DNA from 2 places in the Beutenbergia cavernae DSM 12333 genome. Region 1 is predicted to be linked to the other one. Evidence: predicted binding sites of a transcription regulator. Region 1 holds the regulator's gene; the other holds the start of a gene.

Region 1 (8,038 bases):
TGACGGCGATGGAGTGTCTCGGGCAGAAGTGCCCGATGCTCGCCGAGTGCTTCCCCGAGGCGGCGCGGCGCGCCTCGCGCAGCGCCGACGTCGTCGTGACCAACCACGCGATGCTCGGGATCGCCGCCGGTGGCTCGCCGGGCGTGCTGCCGGAGCACGACGGCCTCGTCGTCGACGAGGCGCACGAGCTCGCGGACCGCGTCACCGCCCAGGCGACGGTCGAGCTGTCGGCGCCCGCCGTCGAGCGCGCTGCCCGTATCGCCCGGCGGCACGCGGGTGCCGCCCTCGCCGGTCTGGACGACGCCGCACAGGCTCTGCGGACCGGGCTCGGGCTCGTGCCGGAGGGGCGCCTGCCGGACGGTCTCCCGGAGTCGCTGGTCGGGACGGTGACGACGCTCCGAGCCGCGGCGCACGAAGGAATGAGCGCCCTCGGGCCGAACCCCCCGGGGTCGACGGACGGCGCCGGGGCGCTCGTGATGGCGCGCAGCGCGCTCCTGGTGCTCGTGGAGATCGCCGACCGGCTGCTGTCGGACGCCGTGGCGCAGCGACGCGACGTGCTCTGGTGCGAACGCGGCCGCGACGGCGCCAGTCGCCTGCGGGTCGCGCCGCTGGACGTCGCGGGGCTCGTGGCGACGCATCTCGTGGCCGACCGGGCGGCTGTGCTCACGTCCGCCACGCTCGAGCTCGGCGGGTCCTTCGCCCCCGTCGCCTCGTCGCTCGGCCTGGCGACCGGGGCCTACCGCGCCGAGCGGGTCGCCAGCCCGTTCGACTACGCCCGGCAGGGCATCAGGTACGTCGCTCGGCACCTCCCACGGCCGGGTTCGGACGGACCGAGCCAGGAGATGCTCGCCGAGCTCGCCGAGCTCGTCCAGGCAGCCGGGGGGCGCACGCTCGGTCTCTTCTCGTCGCGGCGCGCGGCGGAGGTCGCGGCGCAGGAGATCCGGGACCGCACCGGGCTGGACGTCCTGTGCCAGGGCGAGGACGTGCTGCCGACGCTGGTGCGCCGGTTCGCCGAGGAGGAGGCCACGAGCCTGTTCGGCACGCTGTCCCTCTGGCAGGGCGTGGACGTGCCCGGCGACTCGTGTCGTCTCGTGACGATCGACCGCATCCCGTTCCCGCGGCCGGACGACCCGGTGGGCGCCGCCCGCATGGAGGTCGTCGCGGCGCGCGGCGGCAACCCCTTCATGACCGTCGCCGCCACGCACGCCGCTCTGTTGCTCGCGCAGGGCGCGGGACGCCTGCTGCGGCGGACCACAGATCGGGGCGTCGTCGCGATCCTCGACTCCCGCCTGGCCACGGCGCGGTACGGCGAGTTCCTCTCGCGCTCGCTGCCGCCCATGTGGCCCACCACCGACCCGGCCGTGGCGCGCGCTGCACTCGTCCGACTGGGGTCCGACTCCTAGGCTTGCGAGGCATGAGCGCCGACCCGACCCCGTCCTCGTCCCGCAGCGTCTCGACGCTCGCCGTCGTCGGCGCCGGCTCGGTCGGCGCGACCCTCGCCTACGCGGCCCTCATGCGAGGGGCAGCCCGGCACGTCGTGCTGTACGACATCAACCGGAAGAAGGTCGAGGCCGAGGCGCTCGACATCGGGCACGGCATCGAGTTCATGCCGCAGGGCACGATCGAGGGCAGCGACGACCTGGAGATCTGCCGCGGGGCCGACGTGGTGGTGTTCACGGCCGGCGCGAAGCAGCACCCGGGACAGAGCCGCATGGACCTGGCCGAGCGCACCGTCGGGCTCGTCCGCGAGGTGATGCCGCGCCTCGTCGCCATGACTCCGGACGCGATCCACGTCATGGTGACCAACCCGGTCGACGTCGTCACGTACGCCGCTCAGGCCGTCACGGGGCTACCCACGCAGCAGCTCTTCGGCTCCGGCACGGTGCTGGACAGCTCGCGGATGCGCTACCTGGTGGCCCAGGAGTGCGGGGTCGCGGTGCAGAACGTGCACGCGTACATCCTGGGCGAGCACGGAGACTCGGAGATCCCGATCTGGAGCTCGGCGAGCATCGGCGGCGTCCCGCTGCTCGAGTGGCCGGGGCACGGCAGGCAGCCGCTGTTCGACGTGGGCGTGCGCGAGCGGATCACCCACGAGGTCATCACGTCCGCGTACCGGATCATCGAGGGCAAGGGCGCCACGAACTACGCCGTCGCGCTGGCCGCCACCCGCATCATCGAGGCGATCCTGCGGGGCGAGCACCGTGTGCTGCCGGTCTCCACGCGGATCGACGACTACGTCGGGATCAGCGACGTGTGCATGTCGGTCCCGACGGTCGTCGACCGCGGCGGCGCCGTGCAGCGCCTGCTCGTGCCGATGGACGACGCCGAGATCGCCGGCCTTCGGGCGAGCGCCGACCACATCAGGTCGGTGGCGCGGTCGCTCGGATTCTGAGGCCTGACTGCGCGGTCAGACGCTGCGCAGCACGCTCACGACGCGGCCGAGGATCTGTGCGTCGTTCCCCGGGATCGGCGCGTAGCTCGCATTGGCCGGGAGCAGCCACACCTCGTCGGCGGACTGCTTCAGCGTCTTGACGGTCGCCTCACCGTCGATCATCGCCGCGACGATCTCGCCGTTCTCGGCGACGGGCTGCTGACGGACGACCACCCAGTCGCCGTCGCAGATCGCTGCCTCGATCATCGAGTCGCCGACCACCTTGAGCAGGAACAGGTCCCCGTCGCCGACGAGCTGGCGGGGGAGCGGGAACACGTCCTCGACGACCTGCTCCGCGAGGATCGGCCCGCCGGCGGCGATCCGGCCGACGAGCGGGACGTACGAAGGCGGCGTCGTGGGCACGTCGTAGGGCCGTTCCTCGCGTGCCTGGTCGTCCGGGCTGACGATCTCCATGGCCCGCGGACGGCGCGGATCGCGGCGCAGGTACCCCTTCCGCTCGAGCACGGTCAGCTGGTGCATGACGCTCGACGGGCTGTTGAGGCCCACGGCCTCGCCGATCTCCCGCATGCTCGGCGGGTAGCCCCGCTCCTCGACGCTCGCGCGGATCGTCTCGAGCACGCGTCGCTGCCGCGCCGAGAGCGGCTTCGCGCCGTCGGCCCTCGTCTCAGGGTTCACGTCCCGCTCCGTCCTTGACTCTGCCCCGCCCGACCGATGTCGGAGGGCGGTGATCTGCTGCTCCTGTCGCACCGTTCGACGGTCAGCCTAGGTGCAGGACCGTGAAATGTGCGACAGGTGTTCGACCCGCGTGTCGGACCGAACGGATACCTGCGTGTGGACATCTGTTCGGACGTGGACTAGCGTATCGAACAGACGTCGGACGGACAACAGTTCGAGAGGATGTGGCCGAGATGACGACGATCGCCGTCGCAGCCCCGGGGCGGGCGTCCGCCCCTGTGTCGGATGGTGGCCACGTGCGCCTCACGGCGCGGGGGCGCCGAGTCCTGGTCGTGGCGGCGCTCGTGCTGGCCGCGGGTGTCGGTGCCGTCGGGGGTCGTGCTGTCGCGAGCACCGAGGTCGAGCCGCCGTCGTACGAGACGGTCACCGTCACCACCGGAGACACGCTGTGGGCGATCGCGGAACGAGTTGCCACGCCGGATCAGGACGTGCGCGACGTCGTCGCCTCGCTCGTCCGGATCAACGAGCTGGACTCGGTCGACCTGATCGCGGGCCAGTCGATCCTCGTCCCGGAACAGGACTGAGGGCGAGCGGTCGGACGGCCACATCTAGTAGTTACAGGTCTGACGTTCGCCTACATCTTGTGAAAGGATGAGCGGCGGTCGTCAGGCGGCGTCGAGTCGTCGGGCGGGCGGAGAGGACCGATCGCCAAGGACGGAGACCCGCGTGCACTGCCCCTTCTGTCGGCACCCGGACTCGAGGGTCGTCGACTCCAGGACCAGCGAGGACGGCTCCTCGATCCGCCGTCGACGGCAGTGCCCGGAGTGCGGCCGGAGATTCACGACGGTGGAGACGACAAGCCTGAGCGTCGTGAAGCGGTCCGGCGTGGCGCAGCCGTTCTCGCGGGAGAAGGTCGTCGCGGGGGTGCGCAAGGCCTGCCAGGGACGGCCGGTCTCCGAGGACGACCTCGCGCTCCTCGCGCGGCGCGTCGAGGAGACGATCCGCGCGACCGGCGCCGCCGAGGTCGACGCCCACGAGGTGGGACTGTCGATCCTCGGGCCGCTGCGCGAGCTGGACGAGGTCGCCTATCTGCGGTTCGCCAGCGTGTACCGCGGGTTCTCCTCGCTCGAGGACTTCGAGGCCGCCATCACGGCGCTCCGGGCCGAGCGTGAGAACGAGGGCGACCCCGATGCCGACGGGTCCGCGGACGCGCCGGTCCGCCTCACGACGTCCGTGTGAGGCCACGAGCCGCCGTGGGTGGCGCCGGTGGGGAAGCCGGCGCCACCCACGGCAACGACGGCGGCGGCGGAGCCGACCGGATGCCCATGGAGCGATATCGAGTGGCCGGACCAGCGGCTCCGGCGGCAGTCTGGACCTAGGCGGCGCACCGCGTGTCGCGCGCTACGGAAGACGAGGGACGGCGATGAGCGAGAACGCACACTCCGACGACAAGGCAGACCCGACCAGCGAGGCGAAGGAGAAGTTCCGGGAGGCGCTGGAGCGCAAGAACGCCGCCTCGCACAAGACGGAGCAGGCCCGACGGAACACCGGGAGCGTGCACGGCTCCGAGGTCAACGGCCCCGGCGGGCGCCGGATGTTCCGCCGCAAGTCCGGCTGAACCGGGCGGCGTCGCGCCCACCCGCCCGCTCTCCCGGCCACGGCGCCTGGAGCGGGCGGGTCAGCCGTCGCCGAGCAGGCGCACCCGGATCGTGTGTGGCATCTCGTGGAGCTCGTCGACGACGCCGCGGGGCACCTCGCCGCCGACGTCGGTCACCGCGTACCCGATCTCGCCGCGCGTGCCGAGGACCTGGTACTCGACGTTCGTCCCGTGCTGCGCGAGCGTCTCGTTGAGCAGGGCGAGGACGCCGGGCGTGTTCCGGTGGAGGTGCGCGATGCGGCGCGTTCCCGGGCGTGGAGCGTCGAGCACGAGCCCGGGCACGTTGACCGACAGGTAGCTCGCACCCTGCGCGAGGTAGTCCCGCAGCTTGACGGCGACGAACTGACCGATGTCTTCCTGCGCCTCCTCGGTGGAGCCGCCGACGTGCGGGGTCAGGATGACGTTCGCGAGCCCGCGCAGCTCGCTCGTGAACGGGTCGCCCCGTCGGTTGGGCTCCTCCGGGAACACGTCGACGGCGGCACCGGCCAGCGTGCCGTCCTCGATCCGACCGCGCAGCGCGCCGTAGTCGACGAGGAAGCCGCGGGAGAGGTTGAGGAAGATCGCCCCGTCGCGCATGGCCCTGAACTGGGTGGGACCGAACATGCCGGCGTTGCCCGGCCGTCCGTCGACGTGCAGCGTCACGACGTCGGCGACCTCGAGCAGCGCTGCCAGGCTCGGCATCCGGCGAGCGTTGCCGAGCGCCAGCTTCTCGGCGGTGTCGTAGAACACGACGTGCATGCCGAGGGCCTCCGCCACCACCGACAGCTGCGTCCCGATGTTCCCGTAGCCGACGATCCCGAGCGTTCGGCCACGGATCTCGTGCGCGCCGGTCGCCGACTTGTCCCACACGCCGTCGTGCAGGGCCTTGTCGCGCTCGGTGAGCCGCCGGGCGAGCGCGATGATCTCCGCGATCGCGAGCTCGACCACCGACCGCGTGTTCGAGAACGGGGCGTTGAACGCCCCGACGCCGGCCAGTGCGGCCGCGGCGAGGTCGATCTGGTTGGTGCCGATGCAGAACGCGCCGATCGCGTCGAGCCGGCTCGCGGCCAGCACCCGCTCGGTCACCTGGGTCTTGGAGCGGATGCCGAGCACCGACACGCCGTCGAGGGCGTCGATCAGCTCGTCCTCGTCCAGCGCGCCCGGCTGCGCGGACACCTCGTAGCCGGCGGCGGTGAGCACGTCGGTGGCCAGCGGGTGGATGTTCTCGAGCAGGAGGGCGCGCGGCACGCCCCTATCTTCGTCCGTGCGCGGGTCTGGACAAACCCGGTTCACCTGGTGGACGGCGGGAGCCCTTCGGGCAGGGCGCCGACGAGGCGGAGGCGGCGGGTCGCGCGGGTCATCGCGACGTAGCAGTCGCCCCGGGACATCGCCGCGGCGTCGACCAGGACGACGACGTCGAACTCGAGACCCTTGCTCGTGACGGGGTCGACGACGACCACGTCGTGCTCGAGGTCGAGGCGAGCCGCCAGCCCGAGCCGTTCCCGGACGGCCGAGAGCGCCGATTCCGGGGCGATGACCGCCGTCGTCCCCCCGGCGACGGACTCGGCGGCGACGACCTCCGCGAGGTCCGCGCCCGTCGGCCCGACCCCGAGCGCGTCGGGCAGGTCGCGCGCCGACGTCGGCTCCGCCACCGCCGCGCTGGGGTCGTGCGCCCGGGCGACCGCGACCGCGGCCGCCATGATCGAGGCGGGGGTCCGATAGTTGACGGTGAGCTCGGCCAGGCGCCACTGGCCCCGCAGCACCGGGTCCAGGACGTCGGGCCAGCTCCGTGCCCCCGCGGCGCTCGACGTCTGGGCGACGTCGCCCACGATCGTCATCGACCGGCTGGGGCACCGGCGCAGGATCGCCCGCCACGCCATGGCGCTGAGCTCCTGCGCCTCGTCGACGACGACGTGGCCGTACGTCCACTCCCGGTCCGCGGCGGCCCGTTCCGCCGTCGTGAGGCTCGGACCGGTCTCGACGAACCGGTCGGCGAGCATCTCGGCGGTGACCATCCCGCCCCCGACGCCGGTGGACCGGATCGTCTCGCGGGCGTAGGCGACCTCGTCCTCGCGTGCTCGTTCCGCCTCCGCGCGCCTGTCGCGTTCGGCCCGTTCCGCCTCGGTGCTGGCGCCGAGCAGCTCGGCAGCCTCGTCGATGAGCGGGACGTCGGCCTCGGTCCACGGCGCGTCGGGGGACCGCCGCAACGCCTCGCGCTCCGCGGCGGAGAGCCGAGGCGCCGCCTCGGCGAGGCGATCCGGCCGCGACCAGAGGTCCCGGACGAGGCCGGTGGCGGTGAGCGGCATCCAGGCGAGGTTGAGTGCCACCCGCACGTCGCGCGCGGACCGGATGTCCTCGACCACCTCGGCCAGCTCATCACCCGCGAGGTCGGCGCCGATCTGCTCCGCGTACTGCCGCGCGAGCGTCTGGAGCATGGCGCGGACGAACGTGACGCGTGCCGTGTTGTGCGGGGCGTGGGAACGGCGCGCCCGCGCCTGGGCGGCCTCGACGTCGTGCGGGTGCACCACGAGCGTGCGCGAGCCGACGCGCACCTCCCGCGGGGCGTCGGGCACCCGCTGGCGGGCGCGCACGGCTCGGGCGATCACCCGGGCCATCGCGGCGTCGCCCTTGAGCCGGGCTGCCACCTCGCCCTCGCGGGCGCTCGCCCGGATGCCGGGCACGAGGTCGGCGATCGTCGTCGAGACGACCCCCGTCTCCCCGAGCGCGGGGAGCACCTTCGAGATGTAGCCGAGGAACACGTCGCTGGGCCCCAGCAGCAGCACGCCGGACCGGGTCAGGCGGTCCCGGTGGGCGTAGAGGAGGTACGCCGCCCGGTGCAGCGCGACAGCCGTCTTCCCGGTTCCCGGGCCGCCCTGCACCACGAGCACGCCGTCGAGCGGGGAGCGGATGACGGCGTCCTGCTCGGCCTGGATCGTGGCGACGATGTCGCTCATGCGCCCCGTGCGGTGCGCGCCGAGCGCGGCGAGCAGGGCACCCTCCCCGGCGAGCCCGGCCCGTGCCTCGTCGTCGAGCGCGTCGGCGTCCAGCACGTCGTCCTCGACGGCGACGACCTGCCGCGCGCGGGTCTGGAGGTGGCGACGCCGGACGACGTCGCCGGGATCCGCCGCCGTGGCCTGGTAGAACGGCCGGGCCGCCGGGGCACGCCAGTCGGTGAGGACGGGCGTGTGCTCGTCGTCGGACAGGCCGATGCGGCCGATGTACCGGCTCTGCTCGTCCCGCAGGTCGAGGCGCCCGAACACGAGCTGGTCCTCGACGGCGTCCAGCTGGGCGATGCGGTCGGAGTACAGGGTGGCGAACGAGTCGCGTTCCGAACG
Region 2 (8,038 bases), 2.1 Mb from region 1:
CGGCCCGGAGGAGATCCGGGCCGACGTGTGGGGCGACGTCGCCGTGGTGCGGTACCTGCTGCGGGCGACGTTCCCGGCTCCGACGGCGGACGAGAGGTTCCGCGTGACGGACGTCCTGCGCCGGGAGCAGACGTGGCGGATCGTGCACCACCACGCGGAGAAGCTCGCCTGACTCAGCGCACCGGGCGGAAGAAGGTGCGGATGTCCTCCGTCACGGCGTCCGGCACCTCGAGCGAGGCGTAGTGCCCACCCGTGGGGTGCTCGACCCAGTGCACGATGTTGTCGTTGTCCCGATCGGCGAACGTCCGGATGCTCTTGAAGTCGTCGGCGAAGATCGCGACGCCCATCCGGCTGTGGTTGACCCGCGGCTCCGCGCCGGCGTGCGCCTCCTCGTAGTGGTACCGCCCCGCCGTCGCCCCCGTGTTGGTGAGCCACTCGAGCGTCACCTCGGCGAGGATCTGGTCGGGTGTCATCAGCGCGGTCCCGTTGCCGAACGAGTTGAACAGCTCGTTCCAGGCGAGGAGCCCGACGGGCGAGTCGGAGATCCCGACACCGACCGTCTGCGGACGTGACGCGTTGATCGCGTTGTACCCACCGACGTCCTGGAACCACTGCAGGTGCTCGAGCGCCGCGTGGTCACGGGGCGTGAGGCTCTCGAACTCGGCCGGGTCGCCGGACGGGAACGAGAACGCCTGCAGCACGTGCGAGCCGAGGTAGCCCTCGGGCTCGAGGAGGCCGAGCTCCCGCCCGACCAGCGCTCCGCCGTCGCTCCCGTGCTCGCCGTAGCTGTCGTAGCCGAGGTCGCGCATGAGCGCGTCGTACGTGCGGGCCACGCGCGCCATGGTCCAACCGTTGTCCGCGAGCGGCGTCGAGAAGCCGTAGCCGGGCGTGGACGGCACGACGACGTGGAACGCGTCCTCCGCCTTCCCGCCGTGCGCCACGGGGTCGGTGAGCGGCCCGATCATGTCGACGAAGTCGTAGACGGTTCCCGGGTAGGAGTGGACGAGCAGGAGCGGAGTCGCGTTCTCCTCCGGGGAGCGGACGTGGAGGTAGTGGACGGTCTGGCCGTCGATCTCGGTGAGGAAGCCGGGGAAGGCGTTGAGGCGCTCCTCGACGGCACGCCAGTCGAAGTCCTTCCATCGCTGCACCATGTCGGCCAGGTAGTGGTTGGGCGTGCCGTACGTCCAGTCGTCGCCGACGGCGGGGCGGGGCAGCCGGGTGCGCGCGAGGCGCTCGTGCAGGTCGTCGAGGTCGGCCTGCGGGATCTCGATGCGGAAGGGGCGGGTGTTCTCGATCGTTGCCATGCCTCGACGCTAGAAGCCATATAGGTTCGTTTCCTTGCTAATTTCGGACATCTTCCGGAGGAACACGTGGCGGACACGGCAGCCCGGATGCTCGACCTCCTGGCACTGCTCCAGATGCGCCCCGGCTGGTCCGGGTCCGAGCTCGCGCAGCGGCTCAGCGTCTCCACCCGGACGATCCGCGCGGACATCGAGCGTCTGCGCCGCCTCGACTACCCGGTCGAGGGCGTCCGCGGCCGCGCGGGCCACTACCGGCTCGGTGTCGGGGCCAAGCTGCCGCCGCTCCTGCTCGACGACGACGAGGCGGTCGCCGTCGCGATCGGGCTGCGCGCAGCCACCGGGCTGAGCGGCGTCGAGGAGTCGACCGCTCGGGCGCTCGCCAAGCTCGAGCAGGTGATGCCGCACCAGGTCCGGCGCAAGGTGCACGCGCTCGCGACGGCGACGTCGCAGGGTCCGGTGAACACGGACAGCAACGTGGCCGACCCGGTCGTCGACGCCGGCGTCCTCTCCTCGATCGCGGCGGCGATCCGTGACCTCGAGTGGCTCCGCTTCTCGTACCGGGACGACGCCGCCGACGCCCCGCCGCGCGCCGTCGAGCCCTACCGCCTCGTCAGCTGGCAGCGGCGCTGGTACCTCGTGGCACGCGACACGACGTCGACGGCGTGGGCCACCTTCCGCGTCGACTGGATGGACCTGCGCATGCGGACCGGGCGGCACTTCGTGCCGTCACCGCTGAGCGAGGCCGAGTACTCCGACCTCGTGGTGCGCACGGTGGCCTCCACCGGCTGGGCCGTGCACACGCGGATCCTCGTGCACGCCCCGGCCGGGGAGGTGCTCGCCCGGATCAACCCGGCGGTCGGCGTCGTCGAGCCCGTCGACGCCGCCACGAGCGTGCTCGTCACCGGCGGCGACACCGTAGAGATCGTCGCCGTCTGGATCGGCATGCTCGGGCTGGACTTCGAGGTCGAGGAACCGCCGGAGCTGGTCGAGGCGATCCGCGTGCAGGCCCGGCGCTACGCCGCCGCCGTCGGTGACTCCACTACTTGAGCACCAGCCTGTGGAGCTCGGCCCCGCCGGGTTCGAGCGTCGCCTCGATCTTGCGCTTGCGGCGGCCCGGGCGGTATCTCTCGGTCCGCGCGTCGAAGCGCTGCGCCTCCTCCACGTGCTGTGCGGCGAGGTCGACGGCGACCCGTGCCCTCGCGCCGTGCGACCGGTTCGCCAGGAACAGCCACTGAGTGGGGTCGCCGGCGTCACCGCTGGAGAACCGACTGACGAGCACGGGATCCCCGGTCACGGCCCGCACCCACGTGTCGGGCTGCCAGGCCTCGGTCCCGTTCGGGAGCGGCGTCTCGTTGGCGTGCCCGACGGTCTCCGGCCGCAGCGGCTTGAGCTGCTTGCCGACCTGCCGCAGCCACCTCGTGTTGAGGTCGCGTGCGGCGTCGTACCGCGGCGTCAGCTCGCCGTCGACGGTCACCAGCGCCGGCTCGAACCCCTCGCCCCGGGCCGGGTCCGGGGTCCAGTAGGTGAAGTACTGGATGCCCTTGGCCCCGTAGGCCAGGCTCACGTTGACCTGCCAGGCGAGCTCCGCCGCCGTCGGCTCGCGATGGTTCGCGTACGCGAGCGTCTGGATGAACACCCACGTCGGCACGTCGTGCGCGAGGCCCACCCGGCGCACGCGCGCCCAGTTGTCGAAGTAGTCGGCGTCCTCGGCCCCGCCCGCCAGCAGCGGGTACCTGTCGAACGAGACGACCGATGGGCGGACCTGCTCCACGAAGCCGTTGAGGTAGTCGTCGTACCCGTCGCCGAAGATGTTCGGGAGCAGGTTCGCGTACGGCAGGTGCGCCCCCGACGTCTCGCGGTAGAGGTCGAACGCGGCCCCGAGGGTGGGGTACCGCTCCGGGAACGGCTCGTCGAAGAAGTTCAGGCCGGCGAACGAGGGGTGGGCGGCGTAGTTGCCGTGCGCCTCGCGGATGAACGCGCCCGCCTCCTCCCGCGTGAGGGTGAGGCGCCCGCCGGCGTCGTCGATCGTGAATCGCTGTGCCGCGATCTTGACGGCGAGGTCGTCGCTGACGAGCACCTTGAGCCCGACCTCGTCGGCGACGCCGAGCGCATGGCGCACGATGTGCGCGTCGAACAGGTAGTTCCCGGTGATCAGGAACGTGAAGCCGGCGTCCTTGATCTCGGTGTAGCGCTCGACGTTCGTCTCGAACGGGGGCGGCGGCCAGAACAGTCCGATCGGGAACTCCTCACCGCCCACGAGGGGGAGGTCGGACGTCGCGGCCGGCGCCGGCCGTTCCCGCGGCGTCCGCGTCGCGCCGGCGCGCGCCGCCGCTGCACCCATCCCGGACACCCCGATGCCGGTGGCGACGGCGGCGGCCGCCGTGGCGCGGAGCAGGTTGCGACGGGTGAGACGGGCCAGGGTGGAGCCAGGTTCTGCCTCGTGCACGGTGCTCTCCTTCGCTTCGGGCGCCTCAGCGCGCCCTTCGGGTGGACCGGACGGCCTCGGAGGTCCGTCGCAGCCCGGACTGGGACTCGTCATGGAGCACGCCGGCCACCAGCACGTACAGGCAGTCGACGACGAACATCTGGGCGTGCCGGCCGGCGAGGCCGTCGGCCCGCGCCCGCTCCTCGTGGGCGGCCGTCACGAGCACGAGGTCCGCTGCGGCCGCGACGGCCGAGCCCGGGTAGTTCGTCACGGCGATGGTGGTGGCCCCGCGATCCCGCGCGAGGGCGAGCGCCGCGGCGACCTCACTGGTCTCACCGGTGTGCGAGAGCGCGATCGCCACGTCCGAGGCGCCGAGCATCGCAGCGCCGGTCAGCGCGTCGTGCGACTCGCTCCACGCGTGCGCGACGCGACCGATCCGGTGGAACCGGCGCTGCAGGTCGGCGGCCACGGTGCCGCTGCCGCCGATGCCGTAGAGGTCGATCCGGCCGGCGGACGCGAGGGCGTCGACAGAGGCGGCGAGCGCGGCGCGGTCGAGCGTGCGCACGGTCTCGGTGAGTGCCCGGACGTTCGCGGTCAGCAGCTCGTCGACGACGACGTCGGCCGGGTTCTGCGGATCGGCGGAGCTGCCGAGCTCCGCGCGCCAGCTCTCGTCCCTCCGTCGGCCGACGTCACCGGCCAGGGCGAGCCGCAGCTCCGTGTAGCCGGCGAGCCCGATCGTCCGGCAGAAGCGCGTCACGCTCGTCTTCGAGGTTCCGCACCGAGCGGCGAGCTGCTCGATCGTGTCGCGGGACACCGCCTGCGGGTCGTCGAGGATCGCCTCGGCGATCCGGCGTTCCGAGCTGCGCAACGTCGGCAGGAGGCCCGGGAGCCGGGTGAGGACGGCGGCGTCCGCCACTTCGGGAATCTCTCCCGTCAGTAGCGCCATGGTGGGGAATCTTTCCCGTCGTGCGCCAGGGTGTCAAGACCTCGTGTCGGTGGTCGCGCCTAGGTTCCTCCGTGTATCGACCACCGAGGAGAGGGCAAGACGATGGCGCTGCGCTGGTACACGACGGTCGTGGAGTCGCGCGACCACCAGGCCCAGGCGAGGTGGTGGGCGCAGGTCCTGGGGTGGGACGTCCGCTTCTCGACCGAGGAGGAGGCGGTGATCGTCCCGCCATGGGCCGACGAGCTCGGCCCGCTGCTGCGGTTCGAGCAGGTACCGCCGGGCCTCGTGTTCGTGCCGGTCGAGCACGAGAAGACCACCAAGAACCGGCTGCACATCGACCTGGCGCCTCACACGAGCGACGACCGCGAGGCTGAGATCGAACGCCTCGTGTCGATGGGGGCGAGCCGGATCGACGTCGGGCAAGGGCCGGAGGTCACCTGGGAGGTGCTGGCCGACCCCGAGGGCAACGAGTTCTGCGTGCTCAGCTCCCGCCCGAACTGACGCCTGGCGGGCGAGGTTGCGCAGACCCCGCGCGATGAGGTCCGACCGAGGGCACGATGCTCGCCCTCGGTCGGACGTCGCGGGAGTCGCCCATCAGATCCTCGCGCTGCGCATGAGCAGCTCGAGGCTGGATCTCCGGGGGAAGGTGAGGCTGGAGACGCGAGAGGTGGACTCCTCGGCGGGGTTCCGAGTGGCGGAGTTCCGTGTCGCGGAGTTGCTCGGGGCTGAGTTTCCGACGGCGGGGCTCCTCGGGGCCGGCTTCCTGGTGGCTGCCCGAGCGGCCACGACGGCACCTCCGAGGGCCAGAACCGCGACGACGGTGGCGAACAGCTTGCTCATGGGATGCTCCTTCGGGGTTGCGTGTGGGAGGAGTTCGGACCTGCCACAGGGACGGATGGCCCGCAGGAGGTCGACATCGACCGGACACCGCACGTCCGCCACGGCTCTGGCGGACGTACGCGCTCGAGGTGTCGGAGCTCCTCCCCGAAGGCCGCCACGCGCGCGCTTCATCCGGTTCGCGGGACCGTCGAAGGACGGCGTCGCGGCCGCGAGGCACGATCCGGGCTGGACCTCCCTCGAGTCGCTCGCCCCGGCTCCCGGCAACCGCCTCCCCCTCCCACTACCGGCCCGCCTGTCCGGCTCCCCCTCCCACTTTCGGCTCCCGGCAACCGCCTCCCCCTCCCACTACCGGCCCGCCTGTCCGGCTCCCCCTCCCACTTCCTCACTCGGTCGCCCGACCGTTGGCGCTCGCCACGCCCTGCTGAGCGCACTCGGCAGCCCTCCGTGACATCTCCGCCTGTCCACAGGTTCGAACAGACATACTGCAAATGTCGGTGCCGCATGCGACAATCGTTCACATGTTCGACGCAGCGGAGCAGTGGATCGGGACCCCCGTCCCCGGCCCTGTCTCGCGCGCTCGCGGCGACCACTGCTTCCCCGGGTACGCCCTCGTCGGTGCCGCAGCCGCCGGCGCGATCCTCGAGGTTCGAGCCATCTTCGGCGGCGCCACCCACAAGAGCCGCTCCGACGCCGCGGACACCGCACCATCCCCGGCCGATCCGGCGAGCATCGCCGAGCCGCACGCATGGGAGTCCCTCAGCGCGGAACCGCCCACACGGGAGTCCCTCAGCGCGGAACCGCCCACGGACCAGTCGGCCATCGCCGAGTCGCACGCGGGCGTCCCGGGCAGCCTGGACACCTCCGACGCCGCTGCGGCACCGACACCCCGGGCCGACGACGTCGCGAACACGGCGACCACCTCCACGGGTGGCACGGCAGCGGCGATTCCGGAGCACGCCACAGACGACCCGGAGCTGGCTGCGATGGTCGGTTCCGCTGCGGCCGGCGCTGCTGCGCTGGCGGCCCAGCTAGCCGCTCTGGACGCGACCCGGCTGTCGACCGAGGAGCTCCTCGGCGTCGTCGCGGCCTGGCGGCGGGTCGAAGCGGCGGCGGCGGCGCAGGTTCGCTACGCAGCCGCCGCGCTCGCCGAACGCACGGAGATGAACCCGCCCGCACTGGCGCGCCGCTCCACGAACGGGTGCCTCGCACCCGACGAGCTCGCCACCACCCTCGGCGTCTCTCGTCGCGCTGCCGGCACGCTCGTGCACACCGGGCAGGCATTCACCGGACCCCTCGCCGACGTCGGGCGCGCCCTCGCCGGCGGACTCATCGACGCCGGCAAGGCCGCCGTCTACGCCGGCGTGCTCGCCGACCTACCGGTCGCTGTGGTCCTCGCCGTCGTGGACGCCACCCTGCCGAACGCCCCGGCCTGGCCCCACCACACCCTCAAGACGAAGCTCCGCGATGCCGTCACTACGGCGACCGGCGCCGACGCCGCGCAGCTGCACGCCCACGCAGCGAAGGATCGACACCTACGCCGCCCCGAACCCCTGCCTGCCGGCATGGCGAAGCTCGTCGCGGTCCTGCCGGCACCCGACGCTCAGACCATCTGGACCGCCTGCGACGCAGCAGCGTGGTCGGCCCGCACCACCGGCGCCGACCCCCGCACCCTCGACCAGCTCCGCGCGGACACCCTCACCCTCCTCGCCCAGCACGCCCTCGCCACCGGCGTCATCGGCAGCCCCGACAGCCGCGAGGACACGAGCTCCGACGATGCCGTCCCCACCGAGGCCACCCCAGCCGATGACGCCGACCGCAAGGAAGCCATCAACAGCGACGTCATCGGCCGCACCGGCCCCAGCACCGAAGACGCCGAGAGGGCCGAGGACGACGACGGCAGCGACGGCGGGCGCAGAAGCGGCGAATGCGCGGCTCCGGTGACAGCGGGAGGCATCGCCGAGACTGACCACATCGGCGAAGCGCGACCAGCCCCACACACGGCGTCCACCGCGGGTGGGTGCGGGCTACCGGTGATGCGGCTCGGGCGGCCGGGCCGTGCTCGCCCGGCGATCCAGGTCGTCGTCGCCGCGACCACGCTGCTCGGGCTCGACGACCACCCCGGCGTCCTGACCGGGTACGGCGCCATCGACGCCGCGACCGCCCGCCGCATCGCCCTCGCCGACGAGCCGCCGTGGCAGCGGCTCCTCACCGACCCCGTCACCGGCACTCTGCTCGAGATCAGCCCCAGCAGCTATCGCATCCCTGACGCACTCGCCAGACACGTGCGCGCCCGCGATCGCCAGTGCGCCGTCCCCGGCTGCACCACGCCGTCCGACCGGTGCGACCTCGACCACGTCATCCCGTTCCCGCTCGGCCCTACTACAGCCGACAACCTTGCCCCGCTGTGCCGCCGCCACCACCTGCTGAAGACCCATGGCGGGTACGCGCTCTCACGAGAGCCCGACGGCGCTTACCGATGGAGCACCCCGTTCGGCAACGAGAACGCTGCGCCACCAGAGCGCCTTG

What was found. The regulator LexA, encoded in region 1, represses DNA repair genes until DNA is damaged. The targets are predictions, from matches to a motif close to TCGAACANNTGTTCGA.
Region 2: BCAV_RS21290 (HNH endonuclease signature motif containing protein) is a predicted target of LexA. The motif match lies at 5,982-5,997, and genes of this name have one in related genera.

What each region holds. Positions count from the first base shown of each region.
Region 1 covers NC_012669.1:2,717,939-2,725,976, reverse strand. Annotated here, with positions in the region: gene BCAV_RS12260 (ATP-dependent DNA helicase) at 1-1,403, shown strand, start outside; gene BCAV_RS12255 (L-lactate dehydrogenase) at 1,415-2,392, shown strand; gene lexA (transcriptional repressor LexA) at 2,408-3,067, opposite strand; gene BCAV_RS12245 (LysM peptidoglycan-binding domain-containing protein) at 3,301-3,651, shown strand; gene nrdR (transcriptional regulator NrdR) at 3,794-4,306, shown strand; gene BCAV_RS12235 (DUF5302 domain-containing protein) at 4,491-4,685, shown strand; gene serA (phosphoglycerate dehydrogenase) at 4,746-5,951, opposite strand; gene BCAV_RS12225 (HelD family protein) at 5,993-8,038, opposite strand, start outside.
Region 2 covers NC_012669.1:154,862-162,899, reverse strand. Annotated here, with positions in the region: gene BCAV_RS00785 (nuclear transport factor 2 family protein) at 1-172, shown strand, start outside; gene BCAV_RS00780 (epoxide hydrolase family protein) at 174-1,304, opposite strand; gene BCAV_RS00775 (helix-turn-helix transcriptional regulator) at 1,371-2,348, shown strand; gene BCAV_RS00770 (hypothetical protein) at 2,341-3,747, opposite strand; gene BCAV_RS00765 (MurR/RpiR family transcriptional regulator) at 3,773-4,672, opposite strand; gene BCAV_RS00760 (VOC family protein) at 4,775-5,173, shown strand; gene BCAV_RS21290 (HNH endonuclease signature motif containing protein) at 6,031-8,038, shown strand, end outside.